Regions from separate parts of the Methylophaga marina genome, predicted to be linked through region 3. Evidence: riboswitches for the same ligand, from Rfam matches in the RefSeq annotation. Region 3 holds a riboswitch; each other region holds the start of a gene.

What was found. A riboswitch is a leader RNA that binds a small molecule or an ion and turns the genes downstream of it on or off. The one in region 3 is predicted to bind cyclic di-GMP.
Region 1: another riboswitch for cyclic di-GMP. It lies ahead of QUE24_RS05255 (hypothetical protein); the one in region 3 lies ahead of QUE24_RS01660 (hypothetical protein).
Region 2: another riboswitch for cyclic di-GMP. It lies ahead of QUE24_RS02645 (hypothetical protein); the one in region 3 lies ahead of QUE24_RS01660 (hypothetical protein).
Region 4: another riboswitch for cyclic di-GMP. It lies ahead of QUE24_RS12745 (PEP-CTERM sorting domain-containing protein); the one in region 3 lies ahead of QUE24_RS01660 (hypothetical protein).

What each region holds. Positions count from the first base shown of each region.
Region 1 covers NZ_AP027741.1:1,012,797-1,020,837, reverse strand. The annotation lists gene QUE24_RS05275 (hypothetical protein) at 1-61, shown strand, start outside; partial or broken gene mpl (UDP-N-acetylmuramate:L-alanyl-gamma-D-glutamyl-meso-diaminopimelate ligase) at 61-1,403, shown strand; gene QUE24_RS05265 (UbiX family flavin prenyltransferase) at 1,406-2,038, shown strand; gene QUE24_RS05260 (formate--tetrahydrofolate ligase) at 2,083-3,753, shown strand; gene QUE24_RS05255 (hypothetical protein) at 3,843-4,553, opposite strand; cyclic di-GMP riboswitch class I at 4,573-4,652, opposite strand; gene djlA (co-chaperone DjlA) at 4,706-5,539, opposite strand; gene ubiB (ubiquinone biosynthesis regulatory protein kinase UbiB) at 5,545-7,215, opposite strand; gene QUE24_RS05240 (ubiquinone biosynthesis accessory factor UbiJ) at 7,259-7,849, opposite strand; gene ubiE (bifunctional demethylmenaquinone methyltransferase/2-methoxy-6-polyprenyl-1,4-benzoquinol methylase UbiE) at 7,854-8,041, opposite strand, start outside.
Region 2 covers NZ_AP027741.1:531,631-539,671, forward strand. The annotation lists gene QUE24_RS02625 (metal ABC transporter ATP-binding protein) at 1-11, shown strand, start outside; gene QUE24_RS02630 (metal ABC transporter permease) at 1-856, shown strand, start outside; partial or broken gene QUE24_RS02635 (metal ABC transporter solute-binding protein, Zn/Mn family) at 878-1,767, shown strand; gene QUE24_RS02640 (thioredoxin family protein) at 1,896-2,234, opposite strand; gene QUE24_RS02645 (hypothetical protein) at 2,412-2,951, opposite strand; cyclic di-GMP riboswitch class I at 2,969-3,055, opposite strand; gene QUE24_RS02650 (hypothetical protein) at 3,265-3,441, opposite strand; gene QUE24_RS02655 (hypothetical protein) at 3,447-4,052, opposite strand; gene QUE24_RS02660 (DUF6228 family protein) at 4,156-4,452, opposite strand; gene QUE24_RS02665 (hypothetical protein) at 4,566-4,781, opposite strand; gene QUE24_RS02670 (hypothetical protein) at 4,951-5,520, opposite strand; gene QUE24_RS02675 (flagellar protein FlhE) at 5,755-6,219, opposite strand; gene QUE24_RS02680 (ISL3-like element ISPpu12 family transposase) at 6,849-8,041, opposite strand, start outside.
Region 3 covers NZ_AP027741.1:334,665-342,705, forward strand. The annotation lists gene QUE24_RS01645 (cytochrome c/FTR1 family iron permease) at 1-362, shown strand, start outside; gene QUE24_RS01650 (molybdopterin-containing oxidoreductase family protein) at 417-2,000, opposite strand; gene QUE24_RS01655 (molybdopterin-dependent oxidoreductase) at 2,078-2,536, opposite strand; cyclic di-GMP riboswitch class I at 2,766-2,844, shown strand; gene QUE24_RS01660 (hypothetical protein) at 2,879-3,355, shown strand; gene QUE24_RS01665 (hypothetical protein) at 3,569-3,751, shown strand; gene QUE24_RS01670 (hypothetical protein) at 3,781-4,305, opposite strand; gene QUE24_RS01675 (EAL domain-containing protein) at 4,305-8,041, opposite strand, start outside.
Region 4 covers NZ_AP027741.1:2,492,140-2,500,180, reverse strand. The annotation lists gene QUE24_RS12760 (SIMPL domain-containing protein) at 1-95, shown strand, start outside; gene QUE24_RS12755 (PA0069 family radical SAM protein) at 95-1,153, shown strand; gene QUE24_RS12750 (hypothetical protein) at 1,247-1,765, opposite strand; cyclic di-GMP riboswitch class I at 1,792-1,874, opposite strand; cyclic di-GMP riboswitch class I at 2,244-2,333, shown strand; gene QUE24_RS12745 (PEP-CTERM sorting domain-containing protein) at 2,359-3,111, shown strand; gene QUE24_RS12740 (hypothetical protein) at 3,215-3,718, opposite strand; cyclic di-GMP riboswitch class I at 3,747-3,828, opposite strand; gene QUE24_RS12735 (Gfo/Idh/MocA family protein) at 4,026-5,033, opposite strand; gene QUE24_RS12730 (peroxiredoxin) at 5,195-5,710, shown strand; gene rpiA (ribose-5-phosphate isomerase RpiA) at 5,788-6,468, opposite strand; partial or broken gene QUE24_RS12720 (fructosamine kinase family protein) at 6,672-7,551, shown strand; gene QUE24_RS12710 (low molecular weight protein-tyrosine-phosphatase) at 7,624-8,041, shown strand, end outside.

The DNA of each region.
Region 1 (8,041 bases), 680 kb from region 3:
GGTGGCATATGTCATCGTATCGTTGATAGTTGTTGGACTTACTATTTCAGGAGTGACTTAATGCACATTCATATACTGGGGATTTGCGGCACCTTCATGGGGGGCTGGCGATTCTTGCGAGGGAGTTAGGCATGACAGTCAGTGGTTCTGATGCCAATGTCTATCCGCCTATGAGTGACCAACTTGCAGCTGCAGGTATTGATGTAAAAGAAGGCTATAAACCTGAGCATTTAGACCCTGCACCTGATTTAGTGGTGATGGGCAATGCCATGTCGCGTGGCAACCCGGCTGTGGAGTATGTTTTAAACAAAGGTCTGCCTTATGTGTCTGGCCCTCAATGGTTAAATGAACATGTCCTGCAAGGCAAATGGGTATTAGCGGTCTCGGGTACACATGGAAAAACGACGACGAGTAGTCTATTAGCATGGATTCTGGAGCATGCAGGTATGCAGCCAGGTTTCTTGATAGGCGGTGTCCCTGATAATTTTGGCGAAACAGCACGTTTAGGTAATACGCCATTTTTTGTGATTGAGGCAGATGAGTACGACACGGCCTTTTTTGATAAACGTTCAAAATTTGTGCATTACATGCCCAGAACACTGATTATTAATAATCTTGAGTTTGATCATGCTGATATCTTTGATGACCTGGCGGCAATTCAAAAGCAATTCCACCATCTGGTACGAACGGTACCTGAACAGGGTTTGATTATTTCACCTCAGGATAAGACGATTGACCATGTCTTTAATATGGGGTGTTGGACGCCAAGACAGACATTGGGTGTTAATGCTGATTGGTGTGCGACATTATTGAAAAATGATGGCAGTGAGTTTGAAGTCAGATATGGTGAGTCTACAGCCCGAGTCAGTTGGGATATGCTCGGCCAACACAATGTGAATAATGCGCTTGCCGCTATTGCTGCTGCCCATCATGTTGGTGTCACGGTTGAGCATGCCTGTGAGGCTTTATCCGTGTTTGCTGGTGTGAAGCGTCGTTTAGAGTTAAAAGGTGAAATCAATAATATTCGTGTTTATGATGATTTTGCCCATCATCCGACAGCGATAGCAACAACAATTGCTGGGCTGAGAGCCAAAATAGGTAACCGTCGTCTGGTAGCTGTATTGGAACCTCGTTCAAATACGATGAAGATGGGAATTCACCAAGATACTCTGGCTCAGTCACTTATTCAGGCAGATAGAGTATTGTTGTTACAAGATAGCGACTTGAAATGGTCATTAAAAAACGTGACTGAAACACTGGGCGAACATGTTAGTGTCTTTGACTCGATCGATGCTATTGTGAAGACGATCAGCCAGGAAGCACAAGCGGGTGATGAGATTTTAGTAATGAGTAATGGTGGTTTTGGCGGTATTCATCAGCGAATTTTAGAGGCGATAGCTTAAGAATGTTGGATCAGCAACAAATTGCATTAGCCATTACCGGTGCTTCTGGCGCGCCTTACGCGAAGCGTTTATTGCAGGTATTACTCAAGCAAGGGCTCACGGTACATTTAATGATTTCTACCGCTGGTAGAATTGTGCTCGCTGATGAACTCAATTGGAAGTTGCCTGCAAGAGCATCGGATGTGCAGGAAAAGCTGAGTCAGGAATTCGACTGTGTTCCTGAACAATTGCAGGTTTATGGTGAACAACAATGGTCATCACCACTGGCAAGTGGTTCACATCGCGTGCCCGCCATGATTGTGTGCCCATGTACCATGGGAACGTTATCAGCAATTGCTTGTGGTCAGAGTGATAATTTAATCAACCGTGCTGCCGACGTCATGCTTAAAGAAGATCGGAAATTGATCGTGGTTCCAAGAGAAGCGCCATTTTCTGTGATTCATCTCGAAAATATGTTGAAGTTAGCTAAACTGGGAGTCTGTATTTTGCCACCCAATCCTGGATTTTATTTTAATCCAACATCCTTAGCTGAAGTGGTCGATTTTGTTGTCGCGAGAATACTTGACCAAGCCAAGATAGAGCATGACTTGATGCCGCGATGGGGGAGTAATGGGCTATTCGGGATTCGTCGTTAACTCACGTATAATGTGGCTTAAATTTAATGCCGTTCAGGAAAACCATGTCTGATATTGAAATTGCCCAACAGGCTGCCATGCAGGAAGTCATCCAGCTCGCCGAGAAAAAGCTGGGTCTTGCCTCTCAACATATTGACCCATACGGACATTTCAAAGCGAAAGTATCATTAGATGTCATGGATGAGTTGGCAAACCGGCCCGATGGTAAGTTAATCCTAGTAACTGCTATTAGCCCGACTCCTGCTGGTGAGGGAAAAACGACAACCACGATCGGCCTGAGTGATGCGCTAAACCGAATTGGTAAGAAATCCATTGTCTGTGTACGCGAACCTTCTATGGGGCCATGCTTTGGTTTGAAAGGCGGGGCTGCCGGTGGTGGTTATGCTCAGGTAGTACCCATGGAGGATATCAATCTTCACTTCACGGGCGATCTGCATGCAATAGCTTCAGCCCACAATTTATTATCAGCGATGATTGATAATCATATCCATCATGGAAATGCCTTACAGTTGGATGCCAGACGTATTGTTTGGCAGCGAGTCATGGATATGAATGACCGTGCATTGCGGGATATCGTGGTGGGTATGGGCGGTTCTGCCAATGGTTATTTGCGTGAAGAGCGTTTTGATATCGTTGTTGCTTCAGAAGTTATGGCTATCTTTTGCCTAGCTAATTCTTTACCTGAGCTGAAGCAACGCTTGGGAGATATCCTGATCGGCTATTCCGTTGATGGGACACCAAGATATGCTCGAGAAATCATGGCCCACGGCGCTATGGCTGCATTATTAAAAGAAGCGATAAAACCCAATCTTGTGCAGACCTTAGAAAATAATCCAGCCTTTGTTCATGGTGGTCCATTTGCGAACATAGCGCATGGCTGTAATTCGGTTATCTCAACCAAAATGGCACTTAAGCTGAGTGATTATGTGGTCACTGAGGCGGGCTTTGGAGCGGATTTAGGTGCTGAGAAATTTATTGATATTAAGTGTCGCAAAGCTGGGATTAAGCCAGATATGGCTGTTGTTGTCGCCACAGTAAAAGCCTTGAAATATCACGGTGGTCTGGAACTGAAAGAGCTTGGCGAAGAAAACCTGGATGCGTTACAGGTGGGACTGGCTAATTTAAAACGGCATTTAAGCAACTTACAAAATGAGTTTGGTCTACGCTGTGTTGTTGCCATCAATCACTTTGTTAATGATAGCGATGCAGAAATAGAACTAATTACAACGGCTGTAAAAGAAATGGGGGCTGAAGCCATTCTTGCTCGTCATTGGGCACAAGGTGGGGCCGGTGCAGAAACACTGGCGGAACGTGTTGTCGAAATACTGGATAGCCCTGCTGAGCCTTGTCGTCTGTTATATCCTGATAGTTTACCGCTATGGGACAAAATCAATCAGGTTGCTAAACGTCTATATGGCAGTGGTGAAGTCGTTGCTGATAAAAAAGTGATGGATAAGATCGCTATGTTGAACGAGCAGCACGGGGATATTCCAGTTTGTATGGCAAAAACACCGTATTCTTTTAGCGGTGACCCGAGCTTACGTGGCACGGCTGAGAATCATACGCTGACAATTCGTGATGTTCGTCTGTCAAACGGTGCTGGTTTTCTGGTTGTACTTTGTGGGGATGTGATGACTATGCCTGGATTACCTAAGCACCCAGCTGCTGAACGTATTGATATTGATGATAATGGCTCAATAGTCGGGCTGTTTTGATATAAAAAAGCTCAAATATTAAGGGTGTTAAGCAAAAAAGCCGTAAAGATTTATCACTACGGCTTTTTTCTTTTATGTGCTTAAATTTTTTAAGCCTGAGTATTCACCTTGCGACGCAAACCAAGAAAACCTAACAACGCTGGAGCAAACATCCATAAGGCAGCAGGTACAGGCACTGCTGATGGCGTTTGGATATAACTAGCAAAGCCAGTTTCTTCAAAGTTAATTTCATGTGAAAGTGATGCATAAATGAATAATGCATTATCAAGCAGAATATCAGCAGAAGGTAATGTTGATATAGGGCCAGTGAAAAAGTCTTTATCAAACATCATCAGGCCAGACAGAGAAAAACTTTCTGTGAATTCAGACACCGGAAAAAGAGTGCTAGTTGTAAATAGAATCGCATCACCTGTGATATCGGGATTGAGACCTTTATTCACCATTGATGTAACGATATCTGTATTGAATGCATCAAGGTTTGCAATAGTATTATCTAATATACTGAGAGCAAACTGGCTGCCATCAAACAAAGTGGGGGCAGCTGTACCTGAGAGAACGTAATTTGATGATACGTATGTACTCACTGTGCCTGTGCTTGGAAGAGTATATGATGAGTAGAGGGTCGCTGATGCTAGGTCTGTATCGTAAGACCATGTAGCTGGTGCAGACTGGCCGAGCAATGAACTTAGGTCGCCATTAGCTGTTTGCCATGAACCATTAGTTGATAAGCTTGTTGCAGCTATAGCAGCGTTAGTTAAACCAGTAAATAAAGCCAGTGCGATAAAAACTATTTTTTTCATGTGTTCTTTCCTTAGATATTATTGCAGTACAGCCACCTTAGTATCATAAGGTCTGTAACTTTCCGTCCTTGGTTCACACCGAGTTTGGCTTTGGTTAAAGTGTTTCCAGAAAAAATAGTACCAAACAGATAATAATAAATAAAACGAAATTGTTAACTTTGTTCTCGATGTTTTTTTATTAAATCGTATGCTAACTGAATTTCTTTCGCTTGCTCTGTCGCAACGGCAATCATATCTTCTGGAACGCCTTGTCCCATGAGTTTATCCGGATGATATTGGCTCATCAGTTTTCGATAAGCACGTTTAATTTCTTGATTAGAACTCTTTTCAGTCACCCCAAGCGCTTTATAAGCATCGGCCAATTCATCAGAATAAGAGCGCTGCGGACCGGAAGAGTATTGCTGCTGATGACCTCTTGCGAAACTTGCCTGGCTCATCACCATATCCAGAATACGGTTAAACTCGGCCCGGTTATATCCTAGCTGAGCAGAGACTTGTTCCAGAATATCTTTTTCTTGTGGATCAAGCTTACCATCAGCTAAGGCCATGACTATCAGGTAAACCAGTAAGACTTGTTTTAAATTAAACGTATTACCACAATGTTGTTTGAAATGATTCATTGTGTCTGTAATATCAAAGTCGGGTTCTGCGCCTCGCTTAAATTGGCGGATGGCTTCTTGTCGATGCTCACCCGACATCCCCATTTTTTTGATAAAGGCTTCCACGTGATCGATTTCAATCTGGCTGATTCGACCATCTGCCTTCGCTAGTTTCCCCATCAAAACAAACACAGTTTCAAGAAAAACTGTTTGACGGGTTTGACTTGTAAATGGATTAGCACCGCCCAGACCATACGCTCGTATACGGTCAGCAAAACCACCAAACAGTAAGCCAATCAGTGCGCCAAAAATTCCTAAAATGAGTAATCCTACACTCATCGTACTGAGTAATATAAAGCCTAGAATAAGGCCAATCCACTTAAACATAACAATTAACTTTTGTTTGAAATACTAAAATAAATAAGACCGAGCCCCCATAGCCCAAATACCCAGCTCAGTACTGGTAACCCTGCAAACATAGTTGTCGAGTAACCATCGAGACCGGTGATAACGGCAGCGCCTACCAAAAATGCAGCGCCAGAGGTAGCAGCAGCACTACGATAACTGGCTTTTTTGATTTCTTTACGCAGCTGTTGAATATCATGTGATGCTAAATTAACGTTCAGCTGACCATCTTGGGCTCTCTTAGTCAGGTCATATAATAGACGCGGCATCTCGGGTAAGGTTTCAGCCCAATGAGGAGCTTCTTGCTTTAGCGTTCTTAACGCTGCTTGCCAGCCCATTTTTTCCTTCATCCATGATTCTAAAATGGGTTTGGCTGTTTTCCATAGATCCAGATCGGGATAGAGGTCACGGCCCAAGCCTTCAATATTCAGTAAGGTTTTTTGTAGCAGCACCAACTGTGGTTGCACTTCCATATTAAAACGACGCGCTGTTTGGAAAAGTCTCAGCAGCAGTTGTCCGAAAGAAATTTCTTTTAAAGGACGAGCGAATATGGGTTCACAAACACTTCTTATGGCTGCTTCAAACTCATCAAGTCGAGTCTCAGCCGGCACCCAGCCTGATTGCACATGTAACTCGGCAACCCGGCGATAGTCATGATTAAAAAAGGCAAGGAAATTTTCAGCTAAATAACGCTGATCATCTGGAGATAATGTCCCCATGATGCCAAAATCAACAGCAACATAACGTGGATTTGCCGGATCATGACTATCCACCATGATATTACCGGGATGCATGTCCGCATGGAAAAAACTATGCTTGAATACTTGGGTGAAAAAGATTTCGACCCCCATTTCTGCCAGTTTTGCCATATCCACACCTTTCGCGATTAAACCTTCAGTATCGCTAATAGGCGTGCCATAAATACGTTCTTGAACCAGGATATTAGGCTTGGTCAGCTTCCAGTATATCTTGGGGACATATAGTAAGGTGGTGCCTTCAAAATTGCGTTGCAGTTGAGAGGCTGAAGAGGCCTCGCGCAACATATCGAGTTCATCAAAAAGGTTCTTCTCAAGCTCAGCTACGATCTCTCTGGGCCGTAATCGTTTTCCCTCAGACCAGTATCGTTCAGCAAAAGATGCCAAGGTATACAACAAAGCAATATCACGCTTGATAATGGGCTCTATGCCAGGACGAACCAGTTTTATAACGACTTGCTCACCACTTTTTAATGTAGCTGCGTGTACTTGTGCAATGGAGGCAGAAGCTAATGGTTCTGGTTCAATATGAGCAAACAATGTCTCAATGGATTCTGCTTCATAGGCTTTATCAATCAGTTGTTTTGCTTGCTCAGCGGGAAAAGGTGCTACTTGGTCTTGAAGTTTAGCTAATGAATTGGCTATGTCAGGCGGCAAGAGATCGCGACGCGTTGATAACACCTGTCCAAACTTTACAAAGATAGGTCCTAAGTCCTGTAATGCCAGTCTTAATCTTTCGCCTCGAGGCAGTGTCGATTGTTTATTGCGCCAGCGGTGTGGCGATAAAAAACTGAAATACCGAAGCGGACGCAATAAATGGATTGCTTTGATCACTTCGTCCAGGCGATGTTTTGCCAGGACGTGATTAATTTGAATCAGCCTGGATAACTGATTAGCCTTCATTAATGGCTCCTTACATGGTTATGACTGCGGTCAAGGGACAATGTCAATACTCTGTTTCCAACCTGTTTATTCGTGCTTCAAGTCGATCGATATCCGCAGTTAACCTGTCCACATCATTCATAAAGTCATCAATTTGAATCTTGTCCGGTAATATGTGCGCTTCTTCACGAAGGTACTCGGAAAGTGACATAGATAATGAACGTTGAGTTGCATTCAGCCATGAGAAACTGTGTTTAATCGTATAACTAAGCGGTTGGGCGATAACGTCACCAGTTATGTTGGCTATTTGTTGTTCCCAATCAAAATCGAAACCATCCAGTACGTCTTGTAATTGTTTAGCGAACTGAACATTACCGTGAATATGGATTTCATTAGAAAATAAATGCTCAGGCTGCTTGGCGAGTTTTAATAAACTCAAGGCTTTCGCAGTGATTAATAAGTCAGCGTTCTCTTCATCGTTATGTGACAATTTGACAGTAGATTGATGGAAGGAGACATGCAGATATTGCTGCCAGTCTTCAACATGGATAACGATGACGCGATTTTCGAAAGCCTCAAGGCGCTCACACGTTTCAGGATCCTGTTTTAACCCCTGATTGATGGCAAACTCGATAGGACGCAATAGTGTAGTCATGGGGTTAGAACTTGTAACCACGATGGAGTGAAACGATGCCAGCAGTCATATTGTGATATTCGCAACGTTCAAATCCCACATTTTCCATCATCTGTTTCAAGGTCTCTTGGTCTGGGTGCATACGAATAGATTCAGCCAAATAGCGGTAGCTGTCTTCATCACCAGTAAATACTTTTCCTAGTTGTGGCAATA
Region 2 (8,041 bases), 200 kb from region 3:
CCAATTACTGATTGAACCCTTTGCAGATTACGGATTTATGCGACGAGCGCTTATCGCCTCTGTATCACTGGGTTTGAGTGCCGGGCCCGTCGGCGTGCTGTTATTGCTACGTCGAATGAGCCTAATCGGGGATGCCATGAGTCATGCGGTGTTACCTGGCGCAGCGATAGGCTTTTTGGTTGCTGGAGGCTTATCACTGATTGCCATGGGCATTGGCGGTTTGGTTGCCGGTATTAGCGTGGCATTACTATCAGGCTTTGTCAGTCGCACCACCATATTAAAAGAAGATGCCAGCTTTGCTACGTTTTATCTGACCTCACTGGCATTGGGCGTATTAATCGTCTCAATGCGTGGGTCGAATATTGATCTCTTACACGTGCTCTTCGGCACTATATTGGCGATTGATGCGCAATCATTGTATCTGGTGGGCGGCGTGACTAGCTTGAGTCTTATCGTATTAGCCATTATCTACCGGCCACTGGTAGTTGAATGCTTTGATCCCGGCTTCTTAAAAGCCGTAGGTGGTTATGGCCCTGTTCATCATTTCTTATTTTTATTTCTGGTTGTGTTGAACTTGGTCGCCGGTTTTCAGACATTGGGCACGCTTATGGCTGTAGGTATCATGATGTTACCCGCTGCTATCTCTCAGCTTTGGGTCAGAACACTACCAATGATGCTGGTCATTGCTGCATCGAGTGGTGCCTTATCTGGCTTTATCGGTCTGCTAATTTCTTACCACTTAGGTTCGGCGTCCGGACCAACTATTATTTTGACCAGCAGTTTTATCTATCTTGTCACTCTGTGCGTTGCCCCACAAGGGGTGTTAAAGCAGTGGTTCTATCGCTACAAACTCTAGTATCAAAACAAAAGGTTCACTATGTACAAACCGTTATTCACCTATCTGATTCTTATCGGCCTAACTTTTGTCATCAAATCCGCTTCCGCTAACACTATCAATGCTGTCACCAGCTTTGGCATTTTGGCTGATGTCGTCAAAAACGTAGGTGGCAAGCATGTAAAAGTGACCAGTATTGTGCCACCTAATGGTGACCCACACAGCTACGAGCCCTCCCAGGTGATGTAAAGTTAATCAAATCCGCAGACGTCATCTTTTTAAGTGGCATGGGTTTAGAGAACTGGTTTCAACGTTTAGCGAAAGCCGCCGGCACCAGCACAGCTCCGATTGCTGTTTCAAAAGGTATTGAGACCTATTCTGTAACAGCCGGCTATGGCCAGTTCAGAACGGATCCACACGTATGGAATGATGTCGATAATGTTCAGGTTTGGGTTAATAATATTGAAGCGGCCTTGATTGAAGTCAGACCAGATCTGACAAATGAAATACAACAGGCTGCTCAAGCGTACAGGGAAAAACTGACGGCACTGGATGCCAATATCCACGCAAAGCTGACAAGCCTGCCCACTGACAAACGTGACATTTTAACCAGCCATGACGCATTTAGTTATTACACAAAAGCCTATGGCGTCAGATTCTTATCTCCTCAGGGCGTTTCCACAGAAACAGAAGCCTCAGCTGCTACCATTGCTAAACTCATCGACCAGATTAAACAGCTTGGCGTGACACGTTATTTTCTTGAAAATTCTAATAACACCCGTTTGGTCAAGCAGATTGCTAATGCCACCGGGGCCAAACCAGGCGGCAGACTCTATCCCGAGTCGTTATCTGAAGAAAATGGCCCGGCTGCAACCTATATAAAACTAATGCAATACAACACACAACAAATCGTCACGGCCCTTTCCGAATAACGCCGAGATACCCAGGCTATTTATCTTCAGATAGTCTGTGTAGTGGCTCCTTAAACCGCAACACATGGTTTATATGCATAACTATTCTCAGAGAAAATCAGTCGGGACAAGGGCAAAACTGGCTCCGCTTAGTTGAGTTTCGACATCAATTCACGAACCTCATCAGCACGTAATGGCCTCACAAGACGACCCACTTCTTGACCATTGTCTAGCAGTATCAATGTCGGCCATAGCTTAACCTTAAACCCACGGCCCAATCGCTTGCCTTTGCCGTCGTAGATTTTGATATGACGTAGCTTCGTATGTTCATTAACTACTTCGTTAATAGCTGCACTTGCTGCCTGACAATGACCACACCATGGCGCGCCAAACTCAAGTAATACCTTCCCCGGCAATTCGCTGGTTTGCTCAAAGGTTAATGTTTCCTCTGCATAGGCTGAGTCGGTATCAGCTTGATCCATATTCATATACTTAACTCTATGGGTAAATGACAATCTCTTTACTCAAACGCCGAAAGACTCTTCTCTCAGCCACAAAAAAAAGGTTCATTTGCCATATCATCTTGCCATAAGTTTCTTTCAGGCAATAAAAAAGCCGTAATGAACTTAATCATTACGGCTTTAATCGGTTTAACAGTCTGGGTATTAAGCGACTGTTTTTTGAGCTCTACGACGTAAGCCCATGAAACCTAATAATGCAGGCGCAAACAAGAATGCTGCAGCAGGAATAGGCACTGCAGATACATTTAATGACATACCACCGATGTTGTCACCGTAGTTACTATCATTGATGAAGAACTGAACTGTGGCATCAGATAACAGTGTAAATGTTGCACCAAGTGCGTTCAGCAGCGCTAAATCTGCTGTCTCATATCTACCAGTATCGCTAGTGATGATATGAGTAGTGCCAGACGGTGTAGTGAATGAGTAGTTGTTGACCCAGCCTTTTGAACAACCAGTGCCATCAGCACTACAACCTTGCACTTTACCCCAAGCATTCCACGCTGTGTATGTGTCATCTTTAAATGGGCTTATTGAATAAGTACCTGCTTTCAGGTTGAGTTCAACAGCATTCGAAGAAGTGTTTGTTTTTGCATCAAGATGGACAGTTGCTGCGTTAGCAGTCAACGGCGCCATAATTAACAACCCGAGTGCGATTAATAAGTTTTTGCTAAATAACTTCATTACATAAGCCTTTGTTATTCTGCAACCCAGCCATCTTTATTCACTACTTATAAAGACCTGAAGCTTTCCGTGCTTGGCTCACACCAAGGTTGGCTTTATTAAGAAATTAATTTACTACAGCTACAGGGTAAATCGCTTTTATAGCTCAATCAATTGTACATTGGTACTAGAAGGCCTATATAAAAGTGGGTTTTGGCGATTTCTAGCATTAAGACTTCCCCACTCACATCAATCTGAACAGGCAAAGCTGGTTAGGAATACAACTATGTATCAAGTAGATAAATCAAACTCAGCGCGAAAATAACGTAACAAGCTAAAGTGAAAAATGACCAAACCAGAGAGTGAGTAGCCCTGACTTTTCCCCACCATAAGCTAGGTTCTCAATAAAGATCGCTTCTTGCATCCACTTGGCAATAAAGTGCATCGCCACCACAGCAAACAGAAACTGAATCAACGCTGGCACCCAACTCAAAACAGTCGCGCTTATCACTATTACTATTCATTATTCTCACGTGGATGTAGCTCAGACTCTATCCACTGCGCGACTTCTTGTTTGTCTTTTCGTTTTACCATCTGCCTAGTATTGATGTCTTTTGGATAAACGCAAGTGCCTGTATTGTGCTTCAACACAAATGCGCGTTTCGCCCCAACAGGGTGTTTACTTGGCGCATGAATTACTGCGGCTCTTAACTCGAGACATTCAACGTCTTCCAGTGAAGCGTTTAAACCTATTTCATTTTGAGTCTTTTCAATAATGTCTCGAAATGTTCCTAAAATCAGATAACTACCATTTAGCAACGGCCCTTGACGCAAGGTTTGCTGCACATTTTGCTCCGTAACATTAATGCGCTCAAACTCGGTCACAGCAAGCTTATGCTCCTCCCCGGACGTCATTTTTATCACGGCTTGTACACACACCACATGAACAGGCCGCTCCCCCATATTCACCAACATACACAGCGCATCGGGGTTCTCATTTTGAGCATGGTGAAAAAGAAGATAGGGCCGATTATTACGGCGATATTGACTAAGAATTAACTGTAAATAGACAAGCCAGATAATGGCCATAACAGCAGAGCTGACGGGGCCAACATACTCCATAGGTTCTCCTCCTCCGTGGGAAATTAATGTTTAGAGGGGTACTGACTAAGAACTCAGTGATGAGTTTCATTTAGTAAATTGATGAAGTGTGTGAGTGAGAAATCTATAGAAAGAAATCAAGTTTGCTGACACCTTGAACATGCATAGCCGTTGCCGTGAGCATGAACTCTCCGTCCAAAGCTCCCCATATCTTCTCCCCTTTCCAGCCTCGCCAGTTGTCTGCCATATCCCGAAACAGAAGACTTGGCGGGCCGACAAAATAGGTTGTTGTATTGACTTCACCTATAAATGGAGCGCCAGTAACAGAGGCAACAAAGTTTGAGCCCTCCTCGTTGCCACCAACGATCCTCAAGGAGAGGGTTGTGGCGTCATCACATGACTTGATTTCTATCGTTTCCATAGACCATTAACGCCAACAGCACGCGCGGCTGCGAAATGGAGGCGAAGCCGCAATGTAGTAGACGTCGCCGTGACTGTGATTGTTAGGCTCAATTACCGGTTTTGCGCCGATGATTAATCGACAAAACCGAAATAGTGGCCAACACCCAGAACGGTTTCCACAAATTTCTTGGCTGTAGCACGATCCATAATCACAGATTTGCCATCGACATTCAGATAAATACTATCCTCGTCATAGAATGAAGAGCGGCCAAACTCAATATCCATTTTTTCTTTCCCGCCCTGACATTTTACCGTTTCTTCAAAAACATGGTTGTCGCTATAACTCAAACCCTTCTTGTAAAGTGACGACTTTTGATCGTCAGATATGAACGTTGGGCTTCTGGCCTAACGCCAGCATCAGCCGGCGCGCTATTCGCGCGCGCGGCTGAATGCCATCGTTAGGCGATTGATCGTGTGTTGATTCTTTGCCTGGAAAAATAATTTCAACCAGACCCCTTTAATTCTTTAATTGCAGGGTGCGAAACGCCGCTTCGATGAATAACGCCTGGTTGAGAAACGGATTTTTACTGAATAGGTCGCCGGATGTCAATCGATCAATCAGTGACTGGCGCGGATTGCTAGTGTCTGTATTGGGTAAGTTAGCTGATGATTGGGGAATAAACTTGCCTGCATTCTCACTTGGCTCATGCACTAAATAGATTGTACCTGAAGCAATAGCGGCTTGGCGTCGTCGGTCACTGGCAAGTAACCCGGCTGCCAGTTCAACATCATCAGCATCGAGGTTGTTCTCTACAGCATAATCATACGCAGCTTCCAACGCTTCTCTGTCGCTTTCCGATAAAAAATCAAAGACATTTCCACTATCAGATGAAGGGTTAGGTCTTGGTATCGTTTCACGAATGTTGTGTTCTTGCTGCAAGGCATTTCTCAACGCTTGGCCATCTATATCAATTTCGGTATTGGCTGTTACCATGCTAACGGCTTGGTCAAGCAACGCTTGGCCTCTTGCTATGGGAAGGTAACTGGGCCCAAGTTCTTGGCGTAAAAACTCGTTCGCGCCTTGCACCAATAGGCTTATAGAATGACCTCGGGCGCTAATCTGCAGGGCTGGATTAGTAGTATTGCTGATCCGAGAGCCGGAGCTGCTTGTATTCTCTGAATTCGTTATATCCTTGGAATTAGCAACGGAGGTATCCGACTGCAATGCGCTTTGGGCTGAGCTGTTAATAAATCCAGTGATGATATTCATGCTGCATTTCCTCCTTATGACAAAGGGGGTAATCTGTCATATTGTATTACATCAGTAGCTGTAATCCACTCTTACTGTATCCGCTGTACGGATAGTTGAATACGCTCCTCCGACTAAAGTAAATCGTAAATGGAAAGTGCCACGGGCGTTAAACCCGTCAAATGCATCTGAATTGTCATTTTGCGCAGCTGATATATCGATACAAAGAAAATCAGAGGATGAGTATTGTTTTCGGTAACACAATTCGACTTCTTCAGACGTATGGCCGTTAGGAATGGTATTCCAATCCCAGGAAACGTCTGTAATTTCAGCGTCCCTTCTGGGGACAGAAGACGGCGGGTTAAATGGAGTGGTTGCATAACCTCCAGAAAAATAAATTGTGTAACCTAACCGCGTGTGCTCCCAGAAATCATCCGCCGCATGTGCTGCTGATGACAAAAAAGCGAATATGACGCCATTCCAGTAAGTATGCTCTTGATCTTCATAGCAGTTCTCCAATTGTATTGATCTATTCATTAGCTCCCCAATGCGCGGGGCGCAACCACATAAAAACAGTAACTTAAGTCAAGTTACTCGGAAGTCAACTACCGCTGTTCGTTGCGCATTAGGCCTCCAAGATATTGGATGCACAACGCCGAATAAGTGTCAAGCGAAATCAGAAACTGCCTCCTGGCGACATCCGGAATTGACCTCTCAGTTCACACGGGTTGTTTTTTTGATGTCCGCAGTGGCCACGGCCTTGATCAGCCCGGATCGCCGCTTCAAGAATAGGAAGTCCAACCGCCTATGCGAAAATATCCCCCTGATCTGGAGTGCCGTCAAGACTCGGTTTAAGCCCTTCTGACCACCGAAGAGCGATGATGGAGAAGAAATTGGCCGCTGGCAGCCGCATCTTCCCAAAGGCCGATCCCAGGCACTGATTGCCCCAGCAACCCTGCTATCCTTGCGCGTTTTGAGTGATATTGGTGCCAGGCTCGATTTATTTTACGCCTAACAGTGTCTTTTATGAAGCCTGCGGCTTCATAATAAATATTAAAGAAGTCGCTTCATAATTCAGATTTATAGATCTTAAGCAACTGATTATTAAGGGTATACGGATTTAATGGTTGATGGGGCACCTTCACCCCATCAATCTGATACCACCCTCAGATGGTTGATAGATCGACTCCGTAGTTGAGTTCCTCTGCGAAGTCCGGCAGTCCGTAACCGATGGTTTTCTTGTAGAAAGGAGAGACCTTCGCAGTCGGTGCCTTCTTCTTGTGCTTCGTGGTGTAGAGCATTCGTGCCCGCATCACCTCGAAGGAGTAACCGCGCCCTTCACGGTTCTTGTCCTTGGCCAGTCGGTTGATGGACTCCGTGTAAGCGTTGGTGACGGGCATGTCCGTCTCGAAGTAGGTCATGGTCTCTTCGCGCCAGTTTCCCACTGCCCTGACCAGATCGCTCCAGACTTCCTTTTGGCCCTTCGGGATGGTGGCTATCCACTCGTCCAGGGCGGCTTCTGCCTGGAGCCGTGTGGTGGCGTCCCAGATGCCGTAGAAGCGCTCCTTGTGCTCGTAGGCGGCCAGCAGTTGCGGGAACGCGCCTGTCCAGGTCTCCATGATGAGGCGCTCCCGGTCTGAGACTTCGTGAGCGCGTTTCAGCAGGATTTTCCGGTCTCCCTTGAGAGTCCGGCTCTGGGACGGTTTCAGCTCCTTTCTGAGGCCCTTGCGCACTCTCTCTAGGGCATCGTTGGCCATGCGCACCACATGGAACTTATCTACCACGATACGGGCCTGGGGCAGCACAGCCTTGACCGCTGCCCGGTAGGGGTTCCACATGTCCATGCTGACGATCTCGACCTTCTGCCGGTCTTTCAGCTTCATCAGGTAGTTGGTCACCACGTCCTGGCGGCGGGTGGCCAGCAGGTCGAGCAGGGTTCGCTCCTCAATGTTGGTCAGAATGCAGCGGTAGCGCTTGTTCAGGTATAGCTCGTCAATGCCCAGGATGCGGGGCGTCTCGAAGCGGTGCCAGCGCCCCAGGAACTCGGCGCGGGCGTTGAAGATGTCGCGCACCGTCTTCTCGTCCAGGCCGGTCTGTGCCGCCACAAAGGTGTAGGGGTGGTTGAAGGATTCCTTCTCCACGTACTCATGCAGCCGCAGTGTCATACGGAATCCGTCCACCATCTCCGGTAGCTGGGGCCTGAATGTTGTCTTGCAGGCCCGGCAGGTGTATCGGCGGCGGACCACCCAGAGAGTGACCCGCTTGCCGTGGATGGGCAGATCACGATAGGGAACGTCACGCTTGCCGAACCGTACGAACTCACCCTGCACGCCGCATTCCTCGCAGGCGATGGGATCGG
Region 3 (8,041 bases):
TTACCCAATCGGCGGCATCACAATCCATGTCTATCGCCACAGGTTTTGTTACGGCTGTAGTGATTTTAGGCCTGTTATTCTGGGTGTTTGTTAAATACTCATTACGCTTACCTATCAGAACATTCTTCACTTTCAGTACCTATCTGATGCTGGCTTTATCATTTGTATTAATAGGTAAGGCGGTGGCCGCCCTACAGGAAGCTGATTTGATCAGCATTTCTTCATTACCCGTTGATTTTGCCTTGTCCTGGCTTGGTATTTATTCAACATGGGAGGGATTGTCAGCCCAGCTGGTAATCGTGATGTTGTCTTTGCTTATTCTGATGGGCATCAGACCTTTCGGTAACAAAGAAACCGCTTAAACATCAACATAAAAAAAGCCCGCGAAAGCGGGCTTTTTTTGCACGCTGTCGAGATTAACTCAATCTGACTTCAACCAAATTGTCAGTAAATGTTGGGGCATGGCCCATATCCACAAACTCAGCTGAACTGACACAGTTCACCGTGCCTTTGTTCAACTGTCGCCAATATCCAAGTGTCGCCACGACGATACCGGGACTGACATCATCTGTAATTTGAGCAAGTGCTTCAAATTTACCCCGGTCATTAAATACGGATACCACATCACCACTTTGAATATTTCGGAGGTCGGCATCCACTGGACTTATCATGACAAACTGTTCACCTTGGCCTTTTATTTTGTTGTCCATATTGGCGTAACAAGAATTCAGAAAGCCGTGGCTTTTGGGCGAAATGATATTCAATGGGTACTTTTCAGCTAATGCCGGATTGCTCTCGTGCGTCTCTCTTGATGGCATATAATCTGGCAAGCTATCTAATGACTCACCAGGCTGGAAGCCTTCATACATCTGCCGGAACGGACCAGCCACAAAGTTGGTAGCCCCTTTCACTTCCAGTTCACACTTTCCACTCGGTGTTGGGAAATTCCCATGGCGATGTGGGGCACGATCATCTTTGGTACCTACTTTTAATTTAGCAAAGCCATGTTGGCGTAAATAAGCTAAATCAATGCCTTCACATGCCGGAGAGTCCCAATCAACATAGTTCTCAAGACACTCACTATCCGACCAGCTAAAGTTATCTTCTTGATAGCCCATTCTGGCTGCCAAGCGTCTGAAAATCTCATTATTTGGTATCGCTTCACCCGGCGAGTCCACACACTTTTCATTATAGGTTAGATATAAGTGGCCCCATGACAGCACCATATCTTCCATCTCTGCGCCCATAGAGGCAGGTAGCACGATATCAGCATAAGATGCGGTATCAGAAAGGAAGTGCTCAGCCGAAACAACAAAGAGATCTTCTCGCATCAAACCTTCAACAATCTTGTCAGTTTCGGCGGCTTGCGTGACGGGATTGGCATTCCAGCACATCATCGATTTAATCGGTGTATCGAGCCCCAATTCTCCTGTTAGTGCCCGACCCAGTTGTATTGCATTCACGACCGGCGTGCCTTCCGGAATCAGATCCGGACGCGAAATAACATCAAACTTATAAGGATGCTCCCAGACAGGAAACTGTAATGCACCACCACCAACATGACGCCACGCGCCGGTTAATGCAGGTAAACAGGTGATGGCACGAATTGCTTGACCACCACCATAGTTACGTTCTACAGCCACACCCAAGCGAATAGCTGCTGGTTGGGTAGAGGCAAACTCGCGCGCCAACTGACGAATATCTTCCGCAGCCACACCCGTTATCGAGGCAGCCCATTCTGGTGTTCTGGTTTTGGCTCTTTCAGATAAGGCCTCAAACCCCACTGTGTAGTTGTCGATATAGTCATGATCCTGAAGTCCTTCTTCAATAATCACATGCATTATGGCCATGGCTAAAGCACCATCAGTGCCGGGTTTAGGCGCAATGTGCCAATCCGCTTCTTTCGCTGTTTTGGATTTATAGGGATCGATAACGACGACTTTGGCGCCCTGCTTCTGGGCATCTTTTACAATGTGCCAATGGTGGACATTGGTACTCACCGAATTACATCCCCAAAGGATGATGTATTTAGAATGGATAAAACTCTCAGGGTCGACCCCAGCTGTTGGCCCCACTGTCAGCAACCAGGCTGTACAAGAACCTTCGCCGCAAAAAGTCCGCTCACAAACGGTTGCGCCCATTTTGTTAAAAAAGCATCGCCACCATTTAAGCCATGCACCAGCCCCTGATTACCCAGATAGCTATAAGGCAAAATGGCATGAGGACCATACTCGTCAATAATGGCTTTCCAGCGGCTGGTGATCTCATCAAGTGCTTCATCCCAACTAATGCGTTCAAACTGCCCACTTCCCTTGGGTCCGGTACGTCGCATCGGATGAAGCAAACGATCCTGATGATAGTGACGCTTTTCATAATCTTTGAGTTTGACGCACAAACCACCTCGCGTCATTGGATGTTCTTTATTGCCTTTAACTGAGGTCAGTTGACCATTTTCAACCTCATACACCATGGAACAGGTATCAGGACAATCATGTGGACAGCCACCATGATGCGTCGTTTTTAATACGCTTGCCATATTGCTCTCTCCTTCTCAGATGTGTTTTTATTTTTTTATTATTCATCTGACTATACACCAGTTGAGAACGGGAAATATGCCCGCCGTATCATCAAGTTAGCTAATGATTTTTATATTCATCTGTTTTCGATTCTGACATTTTCCTGTAACAGTGCTTATCTACACTATAGCTGGATGAACAATTCACCATTTAGCGGGTCCTTACTGTGTTGGATTTTTTTCATCAGTTGTAAATCAAAGCCAAACTCGTCGTGAGGCGGGGTCGGAAAGCCACAGGTCTTCCAAGTGAAGATGGCTGGGTTGCATTGCTTGTTTTTTCAATCTAAACATAAGGGAATTTTTATGAAAAAAGCGATGCTATTTGTCGTAGCTTTATTTTTCTCAATCAGTGTGAATGCCGCAACGTTGTCACTCAGTGCAGCCGGTTCAGCCGGTGCTAGTCAAAGCGTTGATTTATCAGACAACGCTGTTGTGCTTGCTGGCGGTACTGTTTCAAAAGCGGGTGATTGGAATTCAGCATTCACTCTTTCTACTGATGTAGATACACCTGTTGTCATTGAGTGGTCTTTCAACCCTGCTATCACAGCAGCAACATTAGTGTTTGGTGCTGTCGGCAGCACTGTCTCATATGCCATCACTGAAGACTTCAGTTTTACTGCTGTTTTACTAACAGGTGTTGATTACGTATTAAGTATTGTTGATGCCACTTCAGGTGCTGTTAAGTATGACGTGTCTGTTTCAGCCGTCCCACTGCCAGCCGCTTTATTTTTATTTGCACCAGCATTATTAGGTTTCTTAAGCCTACGCAAAAAAGTTTAGCCACTGCCTAAGGTATCTCATACAGTCGTTCAATTAGGGAGCTTCGGCTCCCTTTTTTTATGGTAAATGATGTTGATTAACTCATGCAGTATCACGGCAACATAATGAAAGCTATAGTTTTACAAGCTCGTGCCGGTACATAATTATGTGAACTATTTATCGTTGGAAATGACGAAGGTCATGTAAGATGGCACAAAAAGTAGGAGGTAAGAAATGAGTATTTCACCAACACAAGGCAGCCCAAAGATCAGTATTGATGACTATCTTATGGTGAAGAGTGCTCAAATGAGTAACAACAAAGCCAAACTCGATGGTGCCAATGCACTCAAACTTATCGATTCGGCACTACCCGCACCTACTGCCACTCAAGGTAACAACCTAAACGTAAAAGCCTGATTTTCTCAGGCTTTTTTTTGCCTGTTATCTCAGACTGGCAACTCAATCTCAGAATAAAAATCTTTATAGACCAGTTCCGCTCTTAATCGACTTCCCGCCTTAAGCAAGGCTTGCGGTTGGCTTACCTCTTTCATCCACTGCTCTGCCTGTTCCTGTTTCACCAGGTTACACACATCTCCTATTGGCCAATGAAAATACACCTCATGTTGTTTCTTTAAGGCCAAAATGTCTTTATCTGTTGTCTCAGGTATCGGTAGATAAGAGCTGAATAGTTCTAGTCCACCCTGTTGTTCAGGATCATCAGCAAAGTACTCCACGCTAACATCCCATCCTCGAACCAATCCTTGTTCTTCATCACCCGTTTCAATACTCACACCCAACATCGCTAGCGTGCCATCATTGATTTTCGGTAATTTTTTCAGAACATCCTGTATAGCTATCACTGCTTGTTTATCATCTGCAGATAACACATCAAAATTTAATAACCAATTGCCCAAACCAATGGCTGATTGAATCAGTTGTTTATGTGTTTTATCGAGAAGAATATTTGCCATTATTCACTTTTACCTTGCTGAGCTTTTTCATAATTTTTTATCCAGTCGTACACTTCTTCTGCAGGCATAGGTTTAGCGATAGCGTAGCCTTGGGCCATGTCACACCCCATATCCAGCAGGTACTGAAAATGCTCCGTTGATTCCACACCTTCAGCAATGATGTCACGTTTAAAGACCTGTGCGAGTTCAATAATGCCTTTAACGATAGCCATATCTTCATCATTTCTCAGCATATCTCGAACAAAGCTCTGATCGATTTTTAATGTCTTCACCGGTAACTTTCTTAGGTAAGTCAATGAAGAGTAGCCAGTTCCAAAGTCATCTAATGCAAACGGCACGCCGAGATAATTACTCGCAGCGGCCACGACCTGAGATGTCTGCACGGTTTCCAATGCCGATGTTTCCAATATCTCCAGATCAATCGACTCGGGGGATATGCTTTCATACTGATTCAGTGATGCTTCCAGCTTCTTCAGAAAATCAGTGTGTTGAATTTGCTTGGCAGACACATTAATACTGACCTGAATATTGAGCCCTTGCTCTTGCCACGCATGCAGCTGTTTTAACGCCGTTTTTAATACCCAATCACCCATTTCAACGCTGAACTCATGCCCTTCGACGATAGGCAAAAACTCCATGGCACCTAATAAACCTTTTTCAGGGTGTTGCCAACGTATCAGTGCTTCTACCCCGATCACTCGACCATGTCGAAGATCGACTTTGGGCTGATAATAGAGGCGGAATTCTTCGCCAATTAAAGCCAGGTGCAAGCGCTCCAATTGTGTATGGTATTCGTGCATTTGCTGATCGAGCTTGGCATCAAATATATGGTAGCCATCTCGACCCGCTTGTTTGGCTTCATACATAGCCAAATCGGCATGGCGGATCAGTGTGTCGCCATCGACATTATCAATAGGGTAAATCGCGACACCAATACTGGCCGTCACATGATGTTTTCGGCGATTAAGTTTGATGGGTTCTGCTATTTTCTGGCTCAACCTGGTCAAGATGGGGTCAAGCTCATCAATACTATTGATATTGCTGATGAGTACGACAAATTCATCACCGCCCATCCTGGCAGCAGTATCACCAGAGCGCGCCACTTGCCTTAGCCTTTCTGCCACAGCAACTAAAAGCTTATCGCCCGTTTCATGACCAAACTCATCATTAACCGGTTTAAAGCCATCTAAATCGAGGAAACACACCGCCAAAATTTTCTCGTTGCGTTTAGCAACGGAAAGAGCCTGCTCCAACCGATCTGAGAGTAATGTACGATTTGCTAGCTGGGTCAACGCATCGTAATGCGCCATATTCACTAATAAATGTTCTGTTTTTTTAATTTCGGTAATATCGACAAATAACCCAAGGTAACTGATAATTTCACCTTGAGAATTTTTGATCGCACTAACCGTCAGGATTTCAGCGAAAAATTCCCCATTCTTTTTACGATTCCATATTTCTCCACGCCAGCGCCCTTCTGTTTCGATGCAATCCCACATTTCCTTGTAAAATTCTGAGCTCTGCCTCCCCGAAGCCAGGATTTTTGGATCCTTTCCGATTAACTCGTCCTTTGTATACCCCGTAATTTCTGTAAAGGCCTTATTGACACTGATAATCCGGTTTTCTTTGTCCGTAATAAGAATTCCTTCCCAGGCATCGTTGAACACGCTGGCATGTAATCGAAGCGCTTCTTCGTTTTTCAAGCGATCAGTAATATCGTAAAACCAACCAATATTGCAGTCTTCGCCACCATATTGAATGGGTAAGTATGAAGCCAATGTCCACTTTATTCCCTGGCCTGTTATTTTCAGCTCAGTCAGCTGGTTATAGATTGTCTTACCTTCAATGATTTGGTTTAAGTAGCTTTTTACTACAGAGGGATCAACATAAAATGCAAATGGATTGAGATGGTGTAACTTATCTCTACTTTCATTAACCAGTTCTGCATAACGTCTATTAGCAAAAACAATTTTCTTACGGTGATTGGTGACAATACGAACAGCAATGGGGCTATATTCAAGTAATTCTCTGAGTTTGGCTGTATTGCCTCGCAGCTCATCCTGAATTTTCTTGAAGTACGAAATATCAGTACTCGTACCTATCATGCGTTGTGGTTTTAAGTTTTTATCACGCTTGATAATCATGCCCCGCGCCATGATCCATTTCCACGAACCATCACCACAGAGCATACGAAACTCATCTTGATAATTAGCATATTCGCCTGAAATATACCCTCTGAAACGCAGTCTGGCTTGCTCTCTATCCTCTGGGTGAATGTATTCTGATGTCTCGGTTAGTGTGTCTGGGAAAGTATCATCCATATAGCCCAACATCTTCTTCCAACGCTCAGAATATGTGGCTGTGCCGGCTTCAAGATCGATATCCCATACACCATCCCCGGTTGATTCCAATGCCAGTTTCCAGCGACTTTCACTTTCAGCTAATGACTTTTTACTTTCTGAAAGACGACTTAAATACGAATCGATTCGCTCAGCCATCGAATCAAACGCGCTTGCAGCAAGTGTGATTTCGTCGTTGCCTTTCAACTCACTAGCCAAGGCAACCTTCTGCCCCGACTCAAACCGCGTCATTTCTTTAGTCAAACGCGTGATACGTGAAATCACATTCTTATTTACAGCCATGGTAATTAACCAGCCAGAGATAATCGTCACGGCAAACAACACGACCATTAAAATCGCTAACAACTGATTAACCGGCTCTACTAAATCATCGACAGGGATGAGCTTAAAGTAATGCCAGTCAACGGGCTTTACTAACATAGAGATAGCAATGTAGTTTTTACCATCAACAATAATATCTCTGGCAGCAAGTGTCGGCGTATAGTCAGTAGGCTGTGTGAGTAGCTTTTTCAGCTGACTTTCTGTTTCAAGAAACGCGGTTACCTGAGTTTGGTCAGCTGATTCAAGCTGTTTTTGCCACTGGCCAGCGAGAATGAAATGTCCTTGCTCATCAAGCAGAAAATGCTGTGTGTCAGGATAAAATTGCTGTGAGTTAAAGGTAAAACCAAGCACATTACTCAACTGCATATCCTCACCCAGTGACCCAATCCATTGACCATTGACATAGAGCGGATATAAAGCACTCACCATCCATTTTTGATTAACCGGATCAAATAATGGCGGTGTAAAGGTGTGCTGCTTTTCTGGATTTTGTGACGGTGACGTCAACCCTACCCAAGGAGTTTGCGTGTAATCATTGGCAGCATCTTGATCAAACACGAATTGAGGATAGTGGAAATCAAAAATAACCTCGCTGCGTAAATCAGGAGATAAGTACCACACATTTTCGTATGAACGATTAGCCGATGAGCCAAATACTTCCATCACTTGCTTGATACGAAGATGCTGTACTTTTTGCTCATCTGTTAAGGTTGTTGAGTCGGGTAAGAAAATACCGGCGTGAACCTGACCGTCATATTGGTCTTCTTTATTTCGCCAAATACCATCATCGTTGAGCTGCATCGTTTCAGAAAAGGTGTCGATTTCCTCATCCGTGACAGGTTTGCTCAGTTCTTGCTGTAATAAACGAGCTAAGCCCTTTAACTTAGGCTCTGCATAACTCAATTTCTGAGTGGTAATATCAACCTGATTTTGAGTAACGGCTAATAAGTTGTTTATTTCACGATTAAGAAGTTTTTCTTTGGAGTAGGCGCTGACCCATATAGCAGCGGGTATGGATGTCAGCAGAATACTGACAATCACGATTAAACTGAGTT
Region 4 (8,041 bases), 950 kb from region 3:
AAGGCCAATTCAGCATCAGTTCACGCGACAACAATAATCCACAAATAAAAAAGGTACGCGTTGTTTCTACCATAGAGTATTACTTATCTGATTAATGTCAGAACACAATAAACGACACAAGGGCCGTGGCTCAGTAAATAACATCGATGGTCGTTTTAATGAGTTTCAACGCACTGAGGTTGATGATGGCTGGTTTCATAGTGAAGTCAGTCCTCTTTCGACAGAGGTAAGTGAAGAAACACCTCGTAAAATTATCAGTCGAAACCAATCACCTGATCTACCATTTCAGCAAACGATTAACCCTTACCGTGGCTGTGAGCATGGCTGCATTTATTGTTACGCCAGACCTACCCACGCTTATCTGGGATTGTCTCCAGGCCTGGATTTTGAAACAAAACTCACGGTAAAACCCAACGCTGCTGACTTACTTCGGCATGAGTTAATGGCAAAGAATTACCAGTGCTCAATACTATCTCTTGGCGCTAACACTGATCCTTATCAGCCAATAGAACGTGATCATAAAATCACACGACAGATATTCAAGGTGATGCTCGAATTTAGCCATCCAGTTAATATTGTCACAAAGTCATCTATGATAGAACGTGATATCGACATACTTAAACAACTTGCAGAAAAACAACTGGTACATGTGCAATTGTCTATCACGACCTTGGATAAAACACTTGCCAGAAAACTTGAGCCAAGAGCCAGCAGTCCACAAAGACGCCTGCAAACGATTAGCACATTAAAGGGTAATGGCATCCCTGTTTCTGTTCTGATTGCCCCTGTCATTCCTGTTCTTACAGATACAGAGTTAGAAGCGATTATTGATGCTTCTGCAAAAGCAGGCGCTAGCAATATTGACTATATTTTTGTGAGATTACCAAGAGAAGTCAGCCCCCTCTTCAATGATTGGTTACACAGTCATTATCCAGATAAGGCTGAACATGTCATGAATCGCATTAAAGACTCCAGGAATGGCAAAACCAATGACCCACGATTTGGTTTTAGACTTGAAGGTCAGGGGTTCTATGCAGATATGATCAAAAAACGATTCAACGTCGCGGTCAAGAAATACCCCAAAAACCAATCTTCATTGGTTCTACGAACCGACTTATTTCACAAACCATCAAAGCAAATGGATTTGTTTTAGAAAAGAGCATCTTTATTAAACATAAAAAAGGGGAACCGAAGTTCCCCTTTCAATCTAACTAACAATTGTTAACTTGATTTTTGATTTCAAGTTTTATGCTGCTACTGCAGTTTTTCTACGCATGCCCAATAATCCTAATAAGGCTGGTGCGAATAAAAATAATGCAGCTGGTACAGGTACTGCAGATACTGATACATCATATTTCAAAATACTAGATGTAGCGTCGATAATATCAACAGCGTAGTACACACCAGCAGTTAAAAATGCTGTAAAGCTAAAGTCGCCAGTGATGTTGAAGTACTGTGTACTACCAGTGTAACCACCTGATGGACCTGTGATTTCACTGAATACAAGTACTGCACTATCAAGAGCAGTAAATGGGTTAAATGACCATTCAACCTTTACTGCAGTATCAGTGTCTGAGGTTAAATCGAAGCCTGAAGACCAACTGCTTGATTCACCTACAGTACCACCTGCTAAAACTGTACTGTTGTTGTTTACATCAACGCTTTGAGAAGCACCTGATGAACCAATTCCAGTCAAATTTAACGTAGCGGCATTAACACCAACCGAAAACAAAAGAGCTACAGCAAATAGCATCGCTTTTTTCATAATAAATTCCTATTTAATCTATGAAGCAATGCAACCCGGCCATCTCCAATTACATTAGAGATCCGTGGCTTTCCGACCCCGCCTCACGACGAGTTTGGCTTTATAAAAAACACATCACAAATAACTAATGATGTGACCATCTGAACTATTTCAGATGAATCGATGGTACAAATCACTGAATTTCAGAACCACACCAGTTAGTTAAATCTGGGATGTAACGCACAGCATTTGCTTGATCGCGTGATAATGATCACAAAAAAACTGTGAACTGGTTGTGAATTATTGCAAGAATTAACAATGAGACTTTCTATACACCGGGAATATGGAGTTGCACTATCAGCTTCATTGCGTTATCGCTAGATAGCAGCGAACGCATGTCACTTTACAAAAGTTAACTTTTGTAAAGAAAATACAAAACACGTTATTTTCTATCGCGTCTGGTTGGGTTAGAATTTCCTTGCTGGTAAAACCCAGCGCTCAATTTCAAAGCCAACCTTGGTGTGAGCCAAGCACGGAAAGCTACAGGTCTCAATTCTACTAATAAAAATGAGATGGCTGAGTTGCATTTTCACTTTGCGAATAAGGAAAATGGCATGAAAAAAACGTTACAAAACCTTCTCTTGGGTGGCTTCATTCTTGGAGCAATATCCACAACAGCTATGGCTGCACCTCAGCCCGTTGATTTGTCTTCATGGAAGGCAAATGGTAACGGTAACTGGGTATTACAGTCGGGTAATAATGCTGTTCAACAAGGAATCAACGGTACTCCAACCGTCTTTCACAACAATAAAAATAGCCAGGGCACGGCATTATCAGGTCAGATAACAGTAAAGACGACTGCTGACGATGATTATATCGGGTTTGTCTTAGGTTATAACAATAACGATCTAACCAACTCATCTGCTGATTATTTACTCATCGACTGGAAACAAGGAGATCAGACCTATTACGGTGCTGGTCAAAAAGGACTGGCCATCTCACAGGTCAGGGACGTATTGGGTGATAACTCTGGTGCTTGGTCTCATGATCCAAGCAAAAATGTGACCGAATTAGCCCGTGCAACTAACTTGGGCGATACAGGTTGGCTGGATAATACAACATATGACTTTGATATTACCTTTACATCCTCTTTAGTTGAAGTCTTTGTCAATGGTATAAAAGAGTTAAGTATTACTGGTGCATTCAGTAATGGGGCTTTCGGTTTTTATAACTACAGCCAGCAAAGTGTGCTTTATGCTGGAATTGAAGAAGTTGATGTACCATCTGCAGTTCCTGTTCCTGGTGCATTATTAATGTTTGCTCCTGCTCTGTTAGGCTTTATCGGCCTGCGCCGTAAAGCGAAATAATATCCAGCAATAAAAAAGCCGTGGTTCTTTACCACGGCTTTTTCACAATACTCAATATCTTGTCAGATAATTGAAGTGTCTCAGAAAATTTAAATTTCCCGAGCTAAAGCACGTTTTTTCTACGTAGACCAAGGAACCCTAACAGGGCTGGGGCTAAAAGAAAAAATGCTGCAGGAACAGGCACTTCAGAAACTGATTGCAGTGATACGTCATATTTAAAGGTGTTTCTGTTACCATTAAGCAGGTTAACAGAGGCAACTGTGCCTGCGTAAATCAAACCTGTAAATCTGAAATCACCTGAAATATCAAACAACTGAACCGGATCAACCCCATTATCAAAAGAAATAGTGGCTTCTGTCAGTGCGGCTACAGGATTAAATGACCACTCAATAATGGTTGAGGTATCTTCTGTTGTGGTCACATCGTAAGTTGAACTCCATGGCTCGTCACCGTTAGTGACGGTTCCACTACCTAACACTGTACTTCCAGTGTCTACTGATGTGGTCTGTGTGGCATTAGTTGAACCTGTTGGATTGATGGTGAGTGTCGCAGCATGGGCTGACACTGTGGTAAATAAAGCAATTGCAAATAGCATCGCTTGTTTCATATCAAATACTCCTTGATTTGTTACAAAGCAATGCAGCCCAGCCATCTCGCTCTTCATCAAGATCTGTAGCTTTCCGTCCTCGCCTCACGACGAGTTTGGCTATAACAGCCCATCACGAACGTGTTGAGCCGAACATACCCGCTATGAATGTAAATAAATACCTTACTAACGGGTACCAACAACAACTAGTTTGTTGTTGCTTCTACCCTAACATTGATAGTTCTCAAATTAAAGGGTGCACATTTCGGCTTTTCTACTTAAAGATCCGTTTGTTTGTATCAATTATGACTATCAGTGTTGCTGACTTTCAATCAATATCAACTTTTTTTGATTGTCGGACTGAAGCCAGAGCAGCACAAATAGCAGCACAATTATTTCTTGCATCTGTCATCGTGAGCTTGGGAGCCTTATTTTGCAGTATGCACTCAGAGAAATGCTCTATTTCCAGATTGAAATGATTGGCCTTTGGAATAGAGACGGTTTGTTCTTCCTCATCATTCCACCAGCTAATTGTGGCCTCTTCCGTTTCCGGTTGCCAAACGGTATGACATTTAATACCGCCTTTAGTCCCGATGATTTCATACTCGCTGCGTCTGGCATGCTCAAAACTCATTTCAAAATGAGCAAACTTACCATCCGTAAAATCAAATACACCACTCAAGCTGACATCCGCTCCACTGTCATTGAGCTTGGCCATCGCCATGGCTGCAACAGGCTCGTTATCAAACCATAGTCTTGCTGTATGAATAGCATAAGGACCAATATCCCACATGGCGCCACCACCATCGTTTATATCGCGATTGATCCTATACAGTCGAGCGGGTTTCATTGGAAAGGCAAACGCCGTTTTCATCGTGCGCACATCACCAATCTTGCCATCATCAATCAACTGTTTTACATAATCATGTTGGGGATGGAAGATATACATAAAGCCCTCCATCACCGTGACATTGTTTGCTTTCGCAGCTGCTTCAATCGCATCAATATCCGCCACCGTTAGTGCCATCGGTTTTTCAATCAACACGTGTTTACCGTGGTTTATGGCTTTCAAAGCCCATTCCGCATGCTCTTCATTCGACATGGGTAAATAGATAGCATCGATCTGTGAATGAGAAAGCAGTGCTTCAGGATCGTCCAAAGTCTCTACCTCAGTTTGTTCTGGCGCTAGTTTTTGCAAAACTTCTGCTGCAGCACCAGGACGACGACTAGCAATGGCGACCAATTTCGCATTAGCTGCTTCAACAATAGCGGGCAGTAATTTTTCGTTTACACGAGCAGCACCTAAAATTCCCCAGCGTAATTGTTTTTCAGCCATGTGTTTATATCCTTTTGATTCGAGTAAGTTACTAACATCATATCGACTCACCTTCACAATTCCAAACTGATAAAACCTCATGTTTCATAGTGTTTTTATCTCATAGCGATTGTCTTATGCTAGTTAACCTGTAAATAAAAATAATGGATTAAGGAGCAAGTATGACAATCGAAGTTGGACAGAAAATTCCCGCGGCGACACTCTCAGAATGTGTAGACTTTTCAGCAAGCAGTGGCTGCCCTGTTAACCCTCAACCACAAAATGTGCAATCACTCACAGAAGGCAAAACCATCGTTCTTTTTGGTGTACCTGGTGCATTTACTCCGCTTTGCTCTGAGGAGCATTTACCTGGTTTTATACGCCTTGCAGATGACATCAAAGCAGCAGGAGCAGATGAAATCTGGTGTATGGCCGTGAATGATGCCTTTGTCATGGGGGCGTGGGGTAGACAAGTCAACAATGAAGGTAAAGTTAGAATGTTGGCTGATGGTAGTGCTGAACTGACCAAGGCTATGGGCTTAGACCGTGACTTAACGGCCGGTGGCATGGGCGTACGCTGCTATCGTTTTGCCTGCATTCTGAAAGATGGCGAAGTGACATATATTGGTGTTGAAGGCTCGGGTGAGTTTGGTAAATCCAAAGCAGAAACCATTCTGGAAGAACTCAAAAAAGGCTAATGTCTTAGACTCTGAGTACATGGGGGAGCTCAACTCCTCCATGTACCATCATGTCATCACGCCAATGAAAAATAGTTTTAACGCCAGTGTTCTTCTACTTCACTTTCTCCACCAATAAAAATAGCGGAGGCGATATCACTGAAAATTCCGTGCTCAACAATACCGGGAATCGTATCTAAAATCATCGTCAATTCTAGACTATCCATATCCTTAAACTGCATATCCAGCACCAGACTACCACTTGCCGTGACAGCAACATTATCACCTGATGCATTTAGCCTGAGCTGCCCTTCTCCGCCCTGATGTTTTAGCTGGGTTAACACTAAACGCCATGCTTGCGGCATCACTTCAACTGGAATAGGAAAATTATCTCCAATATGTTCAACCAGTTTTGATTCATCTACTAATACAAAGAACTGATCAGCCGCAGAGGCCAATAACTTTTCATTCACCAAATCCTGACCGCGCCCTTTCAATAAGGTGAGATCCGGCGTGACCTCATCTGCACCATCAACATAGATATCTAGTGAATCAAGATCCGCTATCGATACGACAGGTAAACCCGCCTCACGTGCTTTGACTGCACTGATAGCAGAGCTACTGACAGTTTGAATATTTAATTTTTCGGCCTTACAACGCTTAGCCAGCGCTTCAATGAAAAAGTTAGCTGTCGAACCGGTTCCTAAGCCAACTACCATATTCTGCTCAACCAGATTGGCAGCATGCAGTGCCACTCGTTGTTTAGGATTAATAGCCATAGACAAACTCCTTATGCCATCATAAATAATCATCAGCTTACATAGCCAACACGTATAAAAAAACGGACAATCCTTGTGGTTGATGGTTCTTCGGTGAATTCCGTGCCCAAATATGATGCAGAAACTTGATGCCTTTCTCTATAGCTCATATCCTTAACGGCAACACTTCACTCGTTTTTCTCAAATCTCATTAAGGAAAAATAATGGCACAACTTGACTCCATTGTTGAACATATCGAATCAACTATCCATCAGAGTCTTCAGCCATACCAATTGAGCAGCATTGGTGGCGGTTGTATCAATAGCGCCTATCAACTGAAGACTGATCAACACACTTATTTCATAAAACTCAACCAACCTTCTTTGTCTTTGATGTTCGAAGCGGAAGCGCTTGGTTTACAAGAAATGGCGGCCACTAAAAGCGTGCGCGTTCCCGGCGTCATATGCCAAGGGACCACTCATGAACACAGCTATTTAGTGCTGGAATATATTTCTCTCAAAGGCTTAAGGGGTAATAGCAATATTGCGTTAGGGGAACAGTTAGCGCACATGCATAAAGTCAAGCAACCTTATTTTGGTTGGCAGATGGATAACACTATAGGCAGTACCCCTCAAATCAATGACCAAACACACGACTGGCTGACATTCTGGCGAGAGCAACGCTTGGGTCAACAACTCAAGTTTGCTGCACAAAATGGTTATTCTGGTCGAATACAATCCAGAGGTGAAAAACTGATGGATGAGCTGGATAAACTGCTCGAAAACCATCAGCCCCATCCATCCATACTACACGGTGATTTATGGGGGAAATGCGGCAGCAGATGAGAACGGGCAGCCCGTTATTTATGACCCTGCCTGCTATTACGGCGATCGTGAAACGGACTTAGCGATGACAGAATTATTCGGTGGATTTGGCCGAGATTTTTTTGCTGCTTACAATGCTATCTATCCTGTAGATTCCGGCTATTCAACGCGCAAAACCTTATATAACCTTTACCATATTCTCAATCATCTTAACTTATTCGGGGGTGGTTATATGGGCCAGGCTGAGTCAATGATTGACCAACTGCTTTCAGAAATATAACCGCTGAGATATTGGCTTTATTATATTTAATCTCATTTTTTATAATTAGTATTGAAATAAAAGAAATCAACAATGAATCAAATAAAAGTACTGTTTGTCTGTATGGGTAATATTTGTCGTTCACCTACGGCTGAGGGTGTGTTTACCAAGTTAACCGAAGATATGGGCACACGCGATCGTTTTCTCATTGATTCTGCTGGCACCCATGCTTATCACGTTGGCGAAGAACCTGATAGCCGTGCTCAACAGACCGCAAAACAGCGTGGTATCGATTTATCCTACATCCGTGCCCGTAAATTCAGCCAAGCTGATTTTGAAGAGTTTGATTACATACTGGCCATGGATACCAGTAATTATGAAATTTTAATCAACGCTTGTCCTGATGCATACAAACACAAAGTCAAAATGTTTCTGGACTATGCGCCGCAACGTGAAGAAAGCGATGTACCGGATCCCTACTACGGCGGGCAGAATGGCTTTAATCATGTGT